DNA from 3 places in the Pantoea eucrina genome. Region 3 is predicted to be linked to each of the others. Evidence: predicted binding sites of a transcription regulator. Region 3 holds the regulator's gene; each other region holds the start of a gene.
What was found. The regulator PhoB, encoded in region 3, activates phosphate uptake and scavenging genes when phosphate is short. The targets are predictions, from matches to a motif close to CTGTCATAAAACTGNCNNAT.
Positions count from the first base shown of each region.

Region 1: the regulator PhoB is predicted to act here: its motif matches at 1,105-1,124, upstream of pitA (inorganic phosphate transporter PitA).
Region 2: the regulator PhoB is predicted to act here: its motif matches at 3,083-3,102, upstream of pstS (phosphate ABC transporter substrate-binding protein PstS).

Region 1 is NZ_CP083448.1:3,153,555-3,159,311, forward strand. It holds gene LAC65_RS15025 (BaiN/RdsA family NAD(P)/FAD-dependent oxidoreductase) at 1-1,033, opposite strand, end outside; gene pitA (inorganic phosphate transporter PitA) at 1,275-2,774, shown strand; gene uspB (universal stress protein UspB) at 2,852-3,187, opposite strand; gene uspA (universal stress protein UspA) at 3,604-4,041, shown strand; gene rsmJ (16S rRNA (guanine(1516)-N(2))-methyltransferase RsmJ) at 4,097-4,846, opposite strand; gene prlC (oligopeptidase A) at 4,855-5,757, opposite strand, start outside.
Region 2 is NZ_CP083448.1:3,369,712-3,375,468, forward strand. It holds gene glmU (bifunctional UDP-N-acetylglucosamine diphosphorylase/glucosamine-1-phosphate N-acetyltransferase GlmU) at 1-1,062, shown strand, start outside; gene glmS (glutamine--fructose-6-phosphate transaminase (isomerizing)) at 1,207-3,036, shown strand; gene pstS (phosphate ABC transporter substrate-binding protein PstS) at 3,209-4,252, shown strand; gene pstC (phosphate ABC transporter permease PstC) at 4,338-5,300, shown strand; gene pstA (phosphate ABC transporter permease PstA) at 5,297-5,757, shown strand, end outside.
Region 3 is NZ_CP083448.1:788,223-793,979, forward strand. It holds gene LAC65_RS03610 (AAA family ATPase) at 1-1,443, opposite strand, end outside; gene sbcD (exonuclease subunit SbcD) at 1,440-2,657, opposite strand; gene phoB (phosphate response regulator transcription factor PhoB) at 2,850-3,539, shown strand; gene phoR (phosphate regulon sensor histidine kinase PhoR) at 3,555-4,865, shown strand; gene LAC65_RS03630 (PstS family phosphate ABC transporter substrate-binding protein) at 4,931-5,757, shown strand, end outside.

The sequences.
Region 1 (5,757 bases), 1.0 Mb from region 3:
CGACGCCTCCCAGCGTGACCTCTGCGGTGCGATAACCTTCGGTGCCGTTTGGCTGTACCCGCCACTGGTGCAGTAACTGCGCCAGTTCAGCCTGCTGTTTGCTGTTGAGCTGCTTCAGGGTGGCATCCGGAATCGAATTCATCGCCTGCAGAACTTCCACCAGTCGCTTCGGCAGGATTTTCGCCAGGCTGTTTTTCAGGCTGAGATTAGGATGCGCACTGCGCTGCTCATCAAGGTAGTCGGTCAGCGCCAGCGCAGGCAGCAGGTTGACGCTGATAAACTCGCCTGGCTGCCAGTAGCTGGAAATCTGCAGCACTGCCGGACCCGAGAGACCGCGATGGGTAAACAGCATCGCTTCCTTAAACAGCGTGCCATTCTGCGCTTCGATGGTGGCCGGCAGCGCGACGCCCGACAGGGTGCTGAGCTGCTCCAGCAGCGGCTTATGCAGCGTAAACGGCACCAGTCCGGCGCGGGTCGGGTAGACGCGCAGACCAAACTGCTCCGCCACTTTGTAACCAAACGGCGACGCACCCAGCCCCGGCATCGACAGCCCGCCGCTGGCGATCACCAGCTTCTCTGCCCATACTTCTGCGCCATTAAGCTGCAGCCGGAATCCCCCGCCGTCACGCTCCGTGCTCAGCACTTCGCTGCGCAGCCGCAGCGTCACCGCACCCGCCTCGCACTCTTTCAGCAGCATATCGACAATCTGCTGCGCGGAGTCATCACAGAACAGCTGACCCAGCGTTTTTTCATGCCACGCGATACCGTACCGGTTGACCAGATCGATAAAATCCCACTGGGTATAACGCGCCAGCGCAGATTTGCAGAAGTGCGGGTTGTGCGACAGGTAGGCCGCCGGCTCGGTATACAGATTGGTAAAGTTGCAGCGGCCGCCGCCTGACATCAGAATCTTACGGCCCGCTTTTTTGCCGTTATCCAGCAGCAGTACGCGGCGCCCGCGCTGTCCCGCCTGCGCTGCACAGAACATCCCGGCAGCACCTGCCCCTATTACGATAACGTCAAACTTTTCCACTGCGATGTCCACCTGATTACGAAAGGCGCTGATTGTAGTGATCTGCGGCTTTTTGCGCCACCTTCAAAAAAATGCCGTAAATATGTCATAATGTAACTGTTTCATTTTTCGGCTCTTTTACCTTGTTTTGTCCTCTGAGTTACCAATTTAAGACAAAAAAAGGCTATATTTCTCTTTCCCATACAGTGCGTTGTCGCAGATAATGCGCCGCGTTCATGTCCTCCAAAATGGCGTAACGTTTATGCTACATCTGTTTGCTGGTCTTGACCTGAGTACCGGCCTGTTATTGGTTCTTGCCCTGCTGTTTGTATTGTTTTATGAGGCAATCAACGGCTTCCATGACACAGCCAACGCGGTTGCTACCGTCATCTACACCCGTGCGATGCGGGCGCAGCTGGCAGTGGTGATGGCAGGTGTGTTTAACTTTTTTGGCGTGCTGCTCGGCGGTCTGAGCGTGGCCTACGCCATCGTACATATGCTTCCTACCGACCTGCTCCTGAATGTCGGTTCGGCGCACGGCCTCGCCATGGTCTTTTCCATGCTGCTGGCTGCCATTATCTGGAACCTCGGCACCTGGTATCTGGGCCTGCCGGCCTCCAGCTCCCATACGCTGATTGGCGCCATTATCGGTATTGGTCTCACCAATGCGCTGATGACCGGCACCTCTGTAGTGGATGCGCTCAATCTGCCAAAAGTGATCAATATCTTCCTGTCGCTGATCCTGTCACCGATTATTGGATTGATCATCGCCGGCGGCCTGATTTTCCTGCTGCGCCGCTACTGGAGCAGTACGAAAAAACGCGCGCGTATTCATATGACCCCCGCTGACCGTGAAAAGATCGATGGCAAGAAAAAGCCGCCGTTCTGGACGCGCATCGCGCTGATTGTTTCGGCCATCGGTGTCAGCTATTCACACGGCGCTAACGACGGACAGAAAGGCATTGGTCTGATCATGCTGGTGCTGATTGGCGTAGCTCCGGCAGGTTTTGTCGTGAATATGAACGCGTCCGGTTATGACATCACCCGCACGCGCGATGCGGTTAATCATCTGGAGCAGTATTACCGCCAGCACGGCGATTCGCTGACGCATATTGTGCAGATGGCACCGCCTGCGCTGCCGACGCCGGAAGAAGTGCCGAGCGGTCCGCAGGAGTTCCACTGTGACAGCGCCCGTGCGCTGCAGGCTATCGGCCGGGCCCAGGGCCTGCTGAACAATCTGCAGAGCTACGATCAGCTCTCTGTCGATCAGCGCAGCCAGATGCGTCGTCTGCTGCTGTGCATCTCTGACACGGCGGATAAGGCGGCCAAGCTGCCGGAAACCGGCGCGGATGATAAGCGCTTCCTCAGCAAGCTGAAGGGCGATCTGCTTGGCACCATCGAGTATGCCCCGGTCTGGATTATCGTGGCCGTGGCGCTGGCGCTGGGTATCGGCACCATGATTGGCTGGCGTCGTGTGGCGACCACCATCGGTGAAAAAATCGGTAAGAAAGGCATGACCTATGCGCAGGGTATGTCGGCGCAGGTGACTGCCGCCGTATCGATTGGCGTGGCAAGCTATACCGGTATGCCGGTTTCAACCACACATATCCTCTCCTCCTCTGTGGCCGGCACCATGCTGGTTGACGGCGGCGGACTGCAGAGTCGCACCATCAAAAATATCGCCATGGCGTGGATCTTCACGCTGCCGGTCTGTATTTTGCTCTCGGGCGGACTCTACTGGATTGCGCTGCATCTGATTTGATACCGCACTATTCCGGCAAAAGGGCGACAGCAGTGTCGCCCTTTTTTATTGCCTGCGCGCGGAATAACGGTGTCGCTTTACTGCCAGATCGCCATCGCCACCAGGCTCACCACGACCAGAAAACAGAGTCCGCTGGTCAGTACAAACTGACTGCGCACCCGTTCACAGCGGCGGATAAACTCATCGTCATGATGGTCAAGATAGCGCTTTAACCAGATATAGCGCACCAGCCGCACCTGTTTACCCGGCTGGCCGTGAGACGTAAAAAAGCCGGCACCATCAACATATTGGTACAACAGCGGATCGCAGCCGCGCAATACGTAGAGCAGCGCACGCAGGGAAGAGAAGTAGCGCGCCATATTTACCAGACAAACCACACAAAGAGCCCAAAAAAGCGCGATAGTGCTGATCATATTTCCCCCTTCTGGCTGGTACCGCAATGACGTGATATGCAGCGGGGAAGTGCTGCAGACGCCCTGTGGAAAATAAGCCAGCCATCGATAAGCAGATTGGCGTTGTTGTTTTACAGATCTGCGCCTCGCCACCAGAGAAAAGTGGCACGCAATTTCAGTGTAGAATATCTGCTCAAACTTTTTCCAGCGACGCGCTTCGTCAATATATGCATAACCCCCTGCTCAGTGGATCGTTATCACGCTCAGGCGCAGCGGTGCAGCATTTGCCGGTGACACTGGCTATACTCAGCAGATAACAACAGATCCTGCAGTTTCATTGAGTCACCGGCGCATCATCGCCGCTTCGCGCTAAGGAAAACGCCCGCCGTGGTTTGCGGGAGGGTAGCCCCCCAGAATATTGAGAAAGGAGTTTTATCATGGCCTATAAACATATCCTGATTGCAGTCGATCTCTCTCCGGAAAGCCAGCTGCTGGTGGATAAAGCGGTATCGCTGGCGCGTCCTTATGATGCCAAAATCTCGCTGATCCACGTTGACGTTAACTATTCCGATCTCTATACCGGCCTGATTGACGTAAATCTCGGCGATATGCAGAAGCGCATTTCAGAGGAGACGCACAGCGCCCTGAAAGCCCTCTCCGTCAGCGCAGGCTATCCGGTTGGCGAAACGCTGAGCGGCAGCGGCGATCTGGGCCAGGTGCTGGTGGATGCTATCCGGAAATATGATGTGGATCTGGTGGTCTGCGGACATCACCAGGATTTCTGGAGCAAGCTGATGTCATCCGCGCGTCAGCTGATCAATACCGTGCATATCGATATGCTGATTGTGCCGCTGCGCGACGCAGAAGAAGAATAAAAAAACAGGCCGGGATAACCGGCCTGTTTTATATCTGACGCCCTGCTCTGCCGCTTCAGGTTAGCGGCGGATAGATATCAAAGCGGTGACTTTTTGTTACCACGGCAGACTGTGTCACCACGCCTGCCAGCGGCGGTGCGTAATCAGGACGCTTGACCACGATACGCTTTTTCGCCAGACGCCGCGCAGGCTCCAGCAGCGCATCGGCATCCTCATCAGCCCCCACCAGCGAATGAAATACGCGCATCTCTTTTTTTACCATCGCACTTTTCTGCCGGTGCGGATACATGGGGTCGAGATAGACCACATCCGGCGCGGGCGCGATATCGCTCAGCGCCTGCTGGCTCGCCACGTGCAGCAGCGTCAGCCGCTCGCGCAGCCAGCCGCCGATTTCGCTGTCGGCGTAGCCACGCTGCAGGCCATCCTCAAGCAGCGCGGCGACCACCGGGTGGCGCTCCAGCATCCGCACCCGGCACCCCAGCGCGGCAAGCACAAACGCATCGCGTCCGAGACCGGCCGTTGCGTCGACCACATCCGGCAGATAGCCGCCTTTGATGCCCACGGCTTTGGCCACCGCTTCGCCGCGTCCGCCGCCAAATTTGCGCCGGTGCGCCATGGCACCGGAGACAAAATCGACAAAAATACCGCCCAGCTTAGGCTCATCGCGCTTGCGCAGCTCAAGATGCGCAGACGTGAGCACCAGCGCCAGCGGCGCGTTCTCATCCTGCTCAAGGCCCCAGCGCGTTGCCAGCTGTAATAAGGCGCCGTCTCCGGCGCCTGTTTCATCCACTAAACCGATTTTCACAAGCCGGTTTATCCCTGGATGCCGTAGCTTTTCAGCATGGCATCAAGCTGCGGCTCGCGGCCGCGGAAGCGTTTGAACAGCTCCATTGGCTCTTCAGCACCGCCGCGCGTCAGGATATTGTCAAGGAACGCCTGGCCGGTTTCGCGATTGAAAATGCCCTCATCGCTGAGGCGCGCCCACGCATCTGCTGCCAGCACATCGGCCCATAAATAGCTGTAGTAACCGGCGGCATATCCGCCTGCAAAGATATGGCTGAACGCATGCGGGAAGCGTCCCCACTGCGGCGATTCCACAACGGCAACCTGCTTCTTGACGGCATGCAGGGTATCCATAACCTTCGGCCCCTGCTGCGGGTCAAAACCCGTGTGAAGCTGCAGATCGAACAGGCCGAATTCAAGCTGACGCAGGATAAACAGCGCCGCATGGTAATTCTTCGCTTTCAGCATTTTTTCCAGCAGCTCGTCCGGCAGGGATGAACCGGTTTGGTAGTGACCGGAGATAAAATCCAGCGCATCCGGTTCCCAGCACCAGTTTTCCATAAACTGGCTCGGCAGTTCGACCGCATCCCACGGTACGCCGTTGATACCCGATATTCCCGGGACTTCAACCTGCGTCAGCATGTGGTGCAGACCATGGCCAAATTCGTGGAACAGCGTGATAACTTCGTCGTGCGTAAACAGGGCAGGCTTATCCGACAGCGGCTGGCTGAAATTACAGGTCAGATAGGCGATAGGCTTCTGCAGGCTGCCGTCCGCCTTGCGCATTTTATCAACGCAATTATCCATCCAGGCACCACCGCGCTTATGCTCGCGCGCGTAGAGATCGAGATAGAAACTGCCGCGCAGTTCGCCGCTTTCATCAAACAGGTCGAAGAAGCGGACATCATGATGGTAGATCTCAACGCCCTTGCG
Region 2 (5,757 bases), 810 kb from region 3:
GGCGATGTCCCGCTTATCTCGCAGACAACGCTGCAGCAGCTGCGCGCGGCGAAACCTGAAGGCGGCATCGGGCTGCTGACCGTGGTGCTGGATAACCCCACCGGCTACGGCCGCATCGTGCGCGAAGATATGACCGTGACCGGCATTATTGAGCAGAAAGATGCGTCTCCTGAGCAGCTGGCTATTCAGGAGATCAATACCGGTATCCTGATAGCCAACGGCGGCGATCTCCGGCGCTGGCTGGCACAGCTCGACAACAATAACGCACAGGGTGAGTTCTATATCACCGATATCATCGCGATGGCGCATCAGGAAGGCCGCGTAATTAATACCGTTCATCCGGCGCGTATCAGTGAAACGGAAGGTGTAAATAATCGTCTGCAGCTGGCTACGCTGGAGCGCACTTTTCAGCAGGAGCAGGCGGAAAAACTGCTGCTGGCGGGCGTGATGCTGCGCGATCCGGCGCGTTTTGACCTGCGTGGTACGCTGGCGCACGGGCGCGACGTGGAAATTGATATCGGCGTCATCATTGAAGGTGATGTCACGCTGGGCAACCGGGTAAAAATTGGCGCCGGCTGCGTGATCAAAAACAGCGTTCTGGGCGATGACTGTGAGATCAGCCCTTATTCTGTCATCGAAGATGCGACGCTGGCCGCCGCCTGCACGGTCGGGCCGTTTGCCCGGCTGCGTCCTGGCAGCGAACTGGCTGAACAGGCGCACGTCGGCAACTTTGTGGAAATGAAAAAGGCCACGCTCGGCAAAGGCTCCAAAGCGGGCCATCTTTCCTACCTGGGTGATGCGGAAATAGGGGCGGGCGTTAACATCGGCGCCGGCACTATTACCTGCAACTATGATGGCGCTAACAAGTTTAAAACCATCATTGGCGATAACGTCTTTGTGGGATCGGATACGCAGCTGGTGGCACCGGTCACTGTTGCCACAGGCGCCACTATCGCTGCCGGTACTACGGTGATGAAAGATGTTACCGCCGCCGATCTGGTCTACAACCGCAAAGAACAGCAGCAGAAAGCGGGCTGGCAGCGCCCGGTGAAGAAAAAATAAATTTTAAGGGCCGGCAAAGATCGGCCCGTTTAGCAGTGCCATAACGATATCCCCACTCTCTACAAGGCTCGGGGAACCGGCGCAGCCGGAAATCAGGTCAGATGACAACGCAATGGCCGAAAGCCATGAAGTCAGGAAACGAATATGTGTGGAATTGTTGGAGCAGTAGCGCAGCGTGACATTGCAGAGATCCTGCTGGAAGGTCTGCGTCGTCTGGAGTATCGCGGTTATGACTCAGCCGGTCTGGCGGTCGTCGATCGTCAGGGGCACGTGACGCGTCTGCGTCGCGTTGGCAAAGTGGCTAATCTGGCGGAGGCCGCAGATCAGCAGCCGCTGATTGGCGGTACCGGTATTGCCCACACCCGCTGGGCCACGCACGGTGAACCTTCTGAGGCAAATGCGCATCCGCACGTCTCAGAGCAGATCATCGTGGTGCATAACGGCATTATCGAAAACCATGAGCCGCTGCGCGCGCAAATGATCGAACGTGGCTACCATTTTGCCTCCGAGACGGACACCGAAGTGGTGGCGCATCTGGTGCACTGGGAGCAGAAGCAGGGCGGCACGCTGCGTGAGGTTATTCTGCGCGTGATCCCTCAGCTGCGCGGTGCTTACGGCATGGTCATCATGGACAGCCGTGATCCGTCGGTGCTGGTGGCCGCGCGCTCCGGCAGCCCGCTGGTGATTGGCCGTGGCGTGGGCGAGAACTTTATCGCATCCGATCAGCTGGCGCTGCTGCCGGTTACCCGCCGCTTTATTTACCTGGAAGAGGGGGATATTGCCGAGGTTACCCGCCGTGAAGTCACTATCATCGATCGCGAAGGCCATCAGGTCCAGCGCGCGGAGATCGAATCAAACGCGCAGTATGACGCGGGCGATAAAGGTATCTATCGCCACTATATGCAGAAAGAGATCTACGAGCAGCCCAACGCTATCAAAAATACGCTGGCGGGCCGCTTCCACGACGGGATTGTCGATCTGCGCGAACTGGGTGAGCATGCAGAGTCGCTGCTGAGCAAAGTAGAGCATATCCAGATCATCGCCTGCGGCACCTCCTACAACTCCGGTATGGTATCGCGCTACTGGTTTGAATCACTGGCGAATATCCCGTGTGACGTTGAGATCGCCTCTGAATTCCGCTACCGCAAATCCGCAGTTCGCAAAAACAGCCTGCTGATCACCCTGTCGCAGTCGGGTGAAACCGCCGATACGCTGGCGGCGCTGCGCCTCTCCAAAGAGCTGGGTTATCTTGGCTCACTGGCTATCTGTAACGTCGCCGGCTCTTCGCTGGTGCGCGAATCCGATCTGGCGCTGATGACCAAAGCGGGCACGGAAATTGGCGTGGCTTCCACCAAAGCCTTTACCACGCAGCTGACGGTACTGCTGATGCTGGTGGCAAAACTGGGTCGTCTGCACGGCATGAAGCCGGAAACGGAGCATGAGATTGTGCACGCGCTGCAGGCGCTGCCAAGCCGTATTGAGCAGATGCTGGCGCAGGATAAGATCATCGAGAGCCTGGCAGAAGATTTCTCTGACAAGCATCATGCGCTGTTTCTTGGCCGCGGCGATCAGTACCCGATCGCCATGGAAGGCGCGCTTAAGCTCAAAGAGATCTCCTATATTCATGCCGAAGCCTACGCGGCCGGTGAGCTGAAGCACGGCCCGCTGGCGCTGATCGATGCCGATATGCCGGTGATCGTGGTCGCACCTAACAATGAGCTGCTGGAAAAGCTGAAATCCAACATTGAAGAGGTGCGCGCGCGCGGCGGCCTGCTCTATGTCTTCGCCGATGGCGATGCGGGTTTCAGCGACAGTGAAGGGATGAAAATCATTTCACTGCCGCATGTTGAGGAAGTGATTGCCCCTATCTTCTACACCGTGCCGCTGCAGATGCTCTCTTATCATGTGGCGCTGATCAAAGGCACCGACGTGGACCAGCCGCGTAACCTGGCAAAATCGGTTACCGTTGAGTAATCGCTAAGCCGGGCGGGCCTGCAACGGGCCCGCCCGGTTTTTATCCTCGTCATAAAACTGTCATATTTCGTACATTTCGCTGTCATCAAACTGTCCTATTTTCCCTCCAGCAGCAATCACTGACTCCAACTAAAACGGCGTTAAGCCTGATTTATACTCCCCCGGAGGGAACATGACACTGATGCGTAGCACCGTAGCCCGAATCCTCGCCGCCACTTTCGCCGTCAGCGCAGTTTCTGCGTTTGCCGCCACCGATCTGACCGGCGCTGGCGGGACCTTCCCGGCCCCGGTTTATGCCAAGTGGGCAGCAGAGTATCAGCAGGCCACCGGTAGCAAAATCAACTATCAGGGGATCGGCTCTTCGGGTGGCGTAAAGCAGATCATCGCAAAAACCGTGGATTTCGGTGCTTCTGATGCGCCGATGAAAGAGGAAGATCTGCAGAAAAATGGCCTGTTCCAGTTCCCGACCGTTATCGGTGGCGTGGTGCTGGCCGTTAACATTCCGGGTGTGAAGTCGGGCGAGCTGACGCTCGATGGCAAAACCGTAGGTGACATCTACCTCGGCACCATCAAAAAATGGAACGATCCGGCGATCGCTAAGCTGAACCCGAACCTGAAACTGCCTGACACCAATATCAACGTCGTGCGCCGCGCTGACGGCTCCGGTACCTCCTTTGTGTTTACCAGCTATCTGACCAAAGTGAACACGGACTGGGCAAGCAAAATAGGCAAAGGCAACACCGTTAACTGGCCAACAGGCCTTGGCGGTAAAGGCAACGATGGCGTGGCCGCTTTCGTGCAGCGTCTGCCGGGTTCAATTGGCTATGTCGAATACGCCTACGCGAAACAGAACAACCTGACCTACACCAAACTGCTGGATGCGGATGGCAAGCCGGTGGCCCCGAGTGAAAGCAGCTTTGCCAACGCCGCCAAAGGCGCTGACTGGAGCAGCTCGTTTGCTCAGGACCTGACGTTCCAGAAAGGTGACGACGCGTGGCCGATCGCCTCCACCACCTTTATCCTGATTTACAAAGATCAGGCTAATGCGGAGAAGGGCGCAGAAGTGCTGAAGTTCTTTGACTGGGCCTATAAAGGCGGCAGCAAAACCGCCACGGCGCTGGATTACGCAGCGCTGCCGGAGAGCGTAGTGACGCAGATCCGTGCGGCATGGAAAGCGAATATCAAAGACAGCAGCGGCAAAGCGCTCTGGCAGTAAGCCATTGTCAGGCTCGGCTACTGGCTGAGTATCCCGGGGGCGGCCGCCTGGTCGCCCTGCATATCCTCTGAGAACCGAGAATTTTATGGCTGCTACCAAGCCGGCATTCAAAGCACCGGGTAAGCAAGGCGACATGATTTTTGGCGCGCTGGTTAAACTCTCTGCGCTGATTGTCCTGCTGCTGCTGGGTGGCATTATTGTCTCCCTGATCGTCTCCTCCTGGCCCAGCATTCAGAAGTTTGGCTTCGCCTTTCTCTGGACCAAAACCTGGGATGCACCAAACGAAGAGTTTGGCGCACTGGTGCCGATTTACGGCACGCTGGTGACCTCACTGATCGCATTAATCATCGCGGTACCGGTAAGCTTCGGGATCGCACTGTTTCTGACCGAGCTGGCACCCGGCTGGCTGCGTCGTCCGCTGGGCACCGCCATTGAACTGCTGGCGGCCATCCCGAGCATTGTTTATGGCATGTGGGGCCTGTTTATCTTCGCGCCGCTGTTTGCCGAATATTTTCAGACGCCGGTTGGCAACGTCCTCGCTAACATTCCCATCGTCGGCACGCTGTTCTCCGGCCCGGCGTTTGGTATCGGTATCCTGGCCGCAGGCGTCATCCTGGCGATTATGATCATTCCTTATATCGCCTCGGTAATGCGCGACGTCTTTGAACAGACGCCGGTGATGATGAAAGAGTCCGCGTATGGCATCGGCTGCACAACCTGGGAAGTGATCTGGCGTATCGTGCTGCCGTTTACCAAAAACGGCGTCATCGGTGGCGTGATGCTGGGACTGGGGCGGGCGCTGGGAGAGACCATGGCGGTGACCTTTATTATCGGTAACACCTACCAGCTCGACAGCGCTTCGCTGTTTATGCCTGGCAACAGTATCACCTCAGCGCTGGCTAACGAGTTTGCTGAAGCGGAATCGGGCGTGCATGTCGCTGCGCTGATGGAGCTGGGTCTGATCCTGTTTGTGATCACCTTTATCGTCCTGGCGATCTCGAAGCTGATGATCCTGCGGCTGGCAAAAAGTGAAGGGGCCCGTTCATGACCGCAATTGAAATGCAGAGCCGTACTGAGCTGGAAGCCTCGCGCCGCAAAATGCAGGCGTGGCGCAGTACAAAAAATAAAATCGCCCTGACGCTGTCGCTGCTGACCATGGCGTTTGGCCTCTTCTGGCTGATCTGGATCCTGTTCACCACGGTGACTAAAGGCATCGACGGGCTGAGCTGGTCGCTGTTTACCGAATCAACGCCGCCGCCCAACACCGCCGGCGGCGGGCTGGCAAATGCGCTGGCGGGCAGCGGCCTGCTGATTTTCTGGTCCACCTTTTTCGGTACGCCGCTGGGCATTATGGCCGGGATCTGGCTGGCGGAGTATGGCCGTAAGAACTGGCTGGCAGAGGTGATCCGCTTTATCAACGACATTCTGCTCTCCGCGCCCTCTATCGTGGTCGGACTGTTTGTCTACACCATTGTGGTATCACAGATGCAGCACTTCTCCGGCTG
Region 3 (5,757 bases):
CGTCTCCGCCTGCGCTAATGGCTTAGCCGCCTGTTCACGCGCTGCCAGCGTCTGCTGTAGCTGCGCCAGCTGCCGCTGCTGCCGCTGCTGCTGTCCGGCAAGCTGCGTCGCCGCCTGTTCACGCTCCTCAAGGTGTCCGATATCAGCCTGCCAGCGCGCCAGCTCCGGCCCCCAGCCGGCGGTAGCCGCTTCGCGCGTGCGCCACGCCTGCTGTTCAGCCAGCTGTAGCTGTAAGCGTTCACTCACCTGTTGCTGCTGCTGCAGCGCCTGTTCGCTGCGGGCGACCGCCTGCTGCTGCTGCGTCAGCTGCTGCTGCTGTTCACTCAGCTGCTGCGCGGTGCGCGCTATCTGCTGATCGAGCGGCAGCACCTGCTCAGTCAGCAGCGTTTCGAGCTGCTGTCCGGCTTCCACCGCCTCATCGCGCTTCTGCAGCGCCTGCTGATAATCGCGTTCCGCCTGCTGCAGCGTGGTTTCAGCCTGCTGCTGCTGCGCCTGTAGCTGCCGGACCAGCTGCTGCTGTGCATCACTGTCCTGCTGCAGCTGTTCACGCAGCTGCAGTCCGGCGCGCAGCTTCTCTGCCGGCTCGGCGCGCGCCAGCTGCTGGCGCTCTGCGGACGCCTGCTGCCACGCCTGCTCCGCTGCCTGGCGCGCCGCGTCAGCGTCCTGCTGCTCCTGCGTCAGCTGCTGTGCCTGCGCCAGCCACTGCTGCTGCGTCTGCGCCTGCGTAAGCTGTGCATTCAGCGCGCGCTCCTCCGCGCTTAAGGTCTCCAGCTGCTGTGTGAGCGACGCCCGCTGCGCCTCATCCAGCAGCGCGATGCCGCCGGCACGGGCGCGCAGCGTCTCAAGCGCGCCGCGCGCCGCGCGCCAGCGTTCAAAGATATGGATGGAGATATCGCCATAAATTTCGGTACCGGTCAGCTCCTCCAGCAGTTCGGCACGCTCGCCGGGCCGGGCGTTGAGAAACGCGGCAAACTGACCCTGTGACAGCATCATTGAGCGGGTGAAGCGGGCAAAATCGAGCCCGGAGAGCGACTCTATGGCTTTCAGCTTATCGCCGACTTTATCCGCCACGATCTGATTATCAGCGACCCGCGCCAGCTCCACGCGCGGCGCCTGCAGCTTGCCGTCAGCCTGACCGCGCGCCCGGTTCTGGCTCCAGAAGGCGCGCCAGGCTTCACCTTTGATTTCAAACTCGACTTCAGCCAGACACTCGGCGGTGTCGCGCGTCATCAGCTGATTCTCACTCTGCGACAGCCCGCCAAGGCGCGGCGTCTGGTGATAGAGCGCCAGGCAGATCGCATCCAGCAGCGTGGTTTTGCCGGCGCCGGTAGCGCCCGTGATGGCAAACAGACCGTTGCTGGCGAACGGCTCCTGGCGGAAGTCGATCAGCCATTCACCGCGCAGCGCGTTGAGATTTTTAAAACGTAGCGTCAGAATTTTCATGCGGATGGATCCTCCAGGGCGGCCAGCGCGCTGCGAAACAGGCGGGTCAGTCCGTCACTCTGCTGCGCGTCCAGCTCTGACTCCTGTGCCAGGCGACGGGCAAAAACCTCTTCGACTTTCAGTTCGCTCAGCGTCTCATTTGTCAGCCGTTCCAGGCTGCGCTGACGCAGCGCGCGGCTGCGGCGCACCAGCAGCACCTCTACCGGCAGCGTGGCCGTGAGCTGTTCAATACGCCGCTGCAGATCGGTGAGGTACTCCTGCGTGGTGATCTCGATATCCAGCCATACCGGCAGCGATCCCTCATAGCGGGCAAACTGTGCCAGCTGCGCCTCAATCTCTGCCATCGAACCTTTTAGCATCTGCATCGGCTGAAAGGCGGGTATGGTCAGCGCGGTTACGCTCTCCAGCGTGCGGCCAAAATCGAGTAGCCAGACGCTTTTATCACGTCCGCTCTCATCAAAACTGAGCGGGATCGGTGAGCCGCTGTAGCGAATATGTTCCGTGCCGGCAATCCGCTGCGCACGGTGAATATGGCCGAGTGCAATGTAGTCTGCGGGCGGAAACGCCTGCGCCGGAAACGCATCCAGCGTGCCGATATAGATATCGCGTACCGCGTCGCTTTTGGTCACGCCCACGGTAGTGAGGTGGCCGGTGGCGACGATTGGCAGCGGCTCATCCAGCCGTTCTCTTTCTGCCACGGCGGCGCTATAGCAGTGCTGGTAATGCTGCTCGATCGCCTGCAGCAGCGATAACTGCTTGTCGCGACCGGACTGACCGGCCCGACTGCGCAGAATATCGCGCGGGCGCAGATAGGGGATGGCGCACAGCAGCGCGCCCGGCGATCCGTCGCGCTGCGTCAGCGTCAGCACCTGCTGTTCACTGCCGGGGGTAGCGCTGGTGATCACCCGGGTGTTAAGGCAGGCCAGCAGTTCGCGCGACTCATTCAGCGTGGCGACTGAATCGTGATTGCCCGCCAGCACAACCAGCTGACAGCCGCTGGGCTGCAGCGCGACCACAAACCGGTTAAACATTTCACGGGCGTAACTGGGGGGCGAACCGGTATCAAACAGATCGCCTGCCACGATCAGTGCATCAACCTGATGCTCAGCAATTTGCCGGAGCAGCCAGTCAAGAAAAGCCTGGTGTTCGGCGGCGCGACTCTTGCTGTAAAAAAACTGACCGAGGTGCCAGTCTGCGGTATGAATAATGCGCATGGGGTGTCCTGCCTGAAAGCTGGCGGCCAGTATAACGGCTTCGGGCACAAAGGAAAAAAGACGTTTTTGCCGGTGCGAGGGTGGTTTTTATCTCTTGCTTACCGGCCGGGTTTTTCATAAAAGTGTCATAAAACTGACGCATAATGACGCCGCATATCCTAGTGACATCCCGTCACACTCGCAGGAGCAATAATGGCCAAGCGCATTTTGGTTGTGGAAGATGAAGCGCCCATCCGGGAAATGTTATGTTTTGTGCTGGAACAGAACGACTATCAGCCTATTGAAGCGGAAGATTATGACAGCGCGATTAGCCGGCTGATTGAACCCTGGCCCGATCTGATCCTGCTGGACTGGATGTTGCCCGGCGGCAGCGGCATCCAGTTTATTAAGCATCTGAAGCGCGAAGCCATGACGCGCGATATCCCGGTCATGATGCTGACCGCGCGCGGTGAGGAAGAGGATCGCGTGCGCGGACTGGAAGTGGGCGCAGATGATTACATCACCAAGCCGTTCTCACCGAAAGAGCTGATGGCGCGTATCAAAGCCGTCATGCGGCGCATCTCCCCGATGGCGGTCGAAGAGGTGATTGAGATGCAGGGGCTGAGTCTCGATCCCTCCTCACACCGCGTGATGTCGGAGACCACGCCGCTGGAGATGGGGCCAACCGAATATAAGCTGCTGCATTTCTTTATGACGCATCCGGAGCGGGTCTACAGCCGCGAACAGCTGCTGAACCACGTCTGGGGCACCAACGTCTATGTCGAAGATCGCACCGTAGATGTGCATATTCGTCGCCTGCGTAAAGCACTGGAAATCTCCGGCCACGATCGTATGGTGCAAACCGTACGCGGAACAGGGTATCGTTTCTCTGCCCGCTACTAAACGGAGCCTGCTACCGTGCTGGAACGCCTCTCCTGGAAGCGATTACTGACCGAGCTGGCGCTGGCCTGTCTGCCTGCGCTGCTGTTCGGCCTGCTGTTTGGTTATCTGCCGTGGTGGCTGCTGGCAGCCGTCTCAGGCGTTCTGGCCTGGCACTTTACTAATCTGATGCGGCTCTCCCACTGGCTGTGGGTCGACCGCTCAATGACGCCGCCCACCGGGCGCGGCAGCTGGGAACCGCTGTTTTATGGCCTCTACCAGATGCAGTTGCGTAACCGCCGTCGCCGCCGCGAGCTGGGAAACCTGATCAGGCGTTTTCGCAGCGGCGCGGAGTCGCTGCCGGATGCCGTGGTGCTCACCACCGAAGAGGGCACCATTTTCTGGTGCAACGGCCTCGCTCAGCAGCATCTGGGGCTGCGCTGGCCGGAGGATAACGGCCAGAATATTCTCAACCTGCTGCGCTATCCTGAATTCTCCCGCTATATCCGCCAGCGCGACTTTGCCCGGCCGCTGACGGTGGTGCTGAATAATCAGCGGCACATGGAGTTCCGCGTGATGCCTTACAGCGAGGGGCAGTGGCTGATGGTGGCGCGCGATGTGACCCAGATGCATCAGCTGGAGGGTGCCCGCCGCAACTTTTTTGCCAACGTCAGTCATGAATTGCGTACGCCGCTCACGGTGCTGCAGGGCTATCTGGAGATGATGGACGATGAGGCGATGAATGCGCGCACGCGCAGCAAAGCGCTGGGCACGATGCAGGAGCAGACCCGGCGCATGGACAGCCTGGTCAGGCAGCTGCTGACGCTGTCGCGCATCGAGGCGGCCCCGGCGCTCGATCTCAAAGAGCGGGTCGATGTACCGGCCATGCTGCATCTGCTGCAGCGCGAAGCGGAAACGCTGAGCCAGGGGCGCCATGTTGTTCACTTCCATACCGATCCTCATCTGCGCGTACTGGGTAACGACGAGCAGTTGCGCAGCGCTATCTCGAACCTGGTCTATAACGCGGTTAACCACACGCCGGAAGGCACGCATATTCATATCAGCTGGCTGCGCACGCGGCAGGGAGCGGAGTTTAAAGTCTGCGATAACGGTCCCGGCATCAGCGAAGAGCATCTGCCGCGCCTGACGGAGCGCTTTTACCGCGTTGATAAAGCGCGGTCGCGCGCCACCGGGGGCAGCGGACTGGGGCTGGCGATCGTCAAGCATGCGCTGAGCCATCACGGTGCGCGGCTGGAGATCAGCAGCTGGCCGCATCAGGAGACCTGCTTTCGCTTTCTGCTGCCGTCGCGTCTGATTGTGGAAGAGGCCGCGCAGGAGCGGGCGGGGTAATCTGCATTGCGCCGTTTTCGCAGGCTTGCCACAATAGCGCTCTTCTTCTCTCTGACGGCGGCTCCATGCTGAAATCTCTGCTGTTCACACTTCTGCTGCTCTTCTCTGTGCTGGCGCAGGCGCAAAAAGCGATGCTGACCGGCAACCTCAGCAGCGCCGGCTCAGATACGCTGGGCTATCTGATGACGCTGTGGGGGGAAGATTTCAGCCTGCAGGCGCCCGGCGTCAACGTTCAGGTACAGGCGGCGGGCTCTTCGACCGCGCCAACGGCGCTGGCAGCGGGAGCCGCACAGTTGGGCGCGATGAGCCGGCCGATGCAGAACGATGAGCGACAGCTGTTTATTGCCCGCTACGGCTATCCGCCGCTCGCCGTACCGGTCGCCATGGATGCGCTGGTCGTGGTGGTGAACCAGGCTAATCCGCTGCAGCGTATCAGCCAGCCGCAGCTTGATGCGCTCTATTCTGTTACCCGGCTGTGCGGCGGCACGCAGGTTCCGCAGCGCTGGGGCGATACGGGCGTAATAGATGATAAGTGGGCGCAGCGGCGCATCCAGCGCTTTGGCCGCAACTCTGCCTCCGGCACTTGGGGGTTCTTCAAGCAGCAGGCGCTTTGCCGCGGCGATTTTCGCGCTGACGTGGCGGAGTTTCCCGGTTCGGCTGCCGTGGTGCAGGCGGTTGCGACCACGCCAGAGAGTATCGGCTACGCCAGCTTTGGCTTTCATCTCAGCGGTGTGAAGATCGTGCCGATTGTCACCCGGACCGGCGAAAGCATCATGCCCGATGCCGATACCATCCGCAGCGGCCGCTATCCCTGGTTCCGGCCGCTCTATATTTACGTGAACAAACCACCGGGCAAGCCGCTGCCGCCGCTGGTGGCGGCATTTCTGCATCA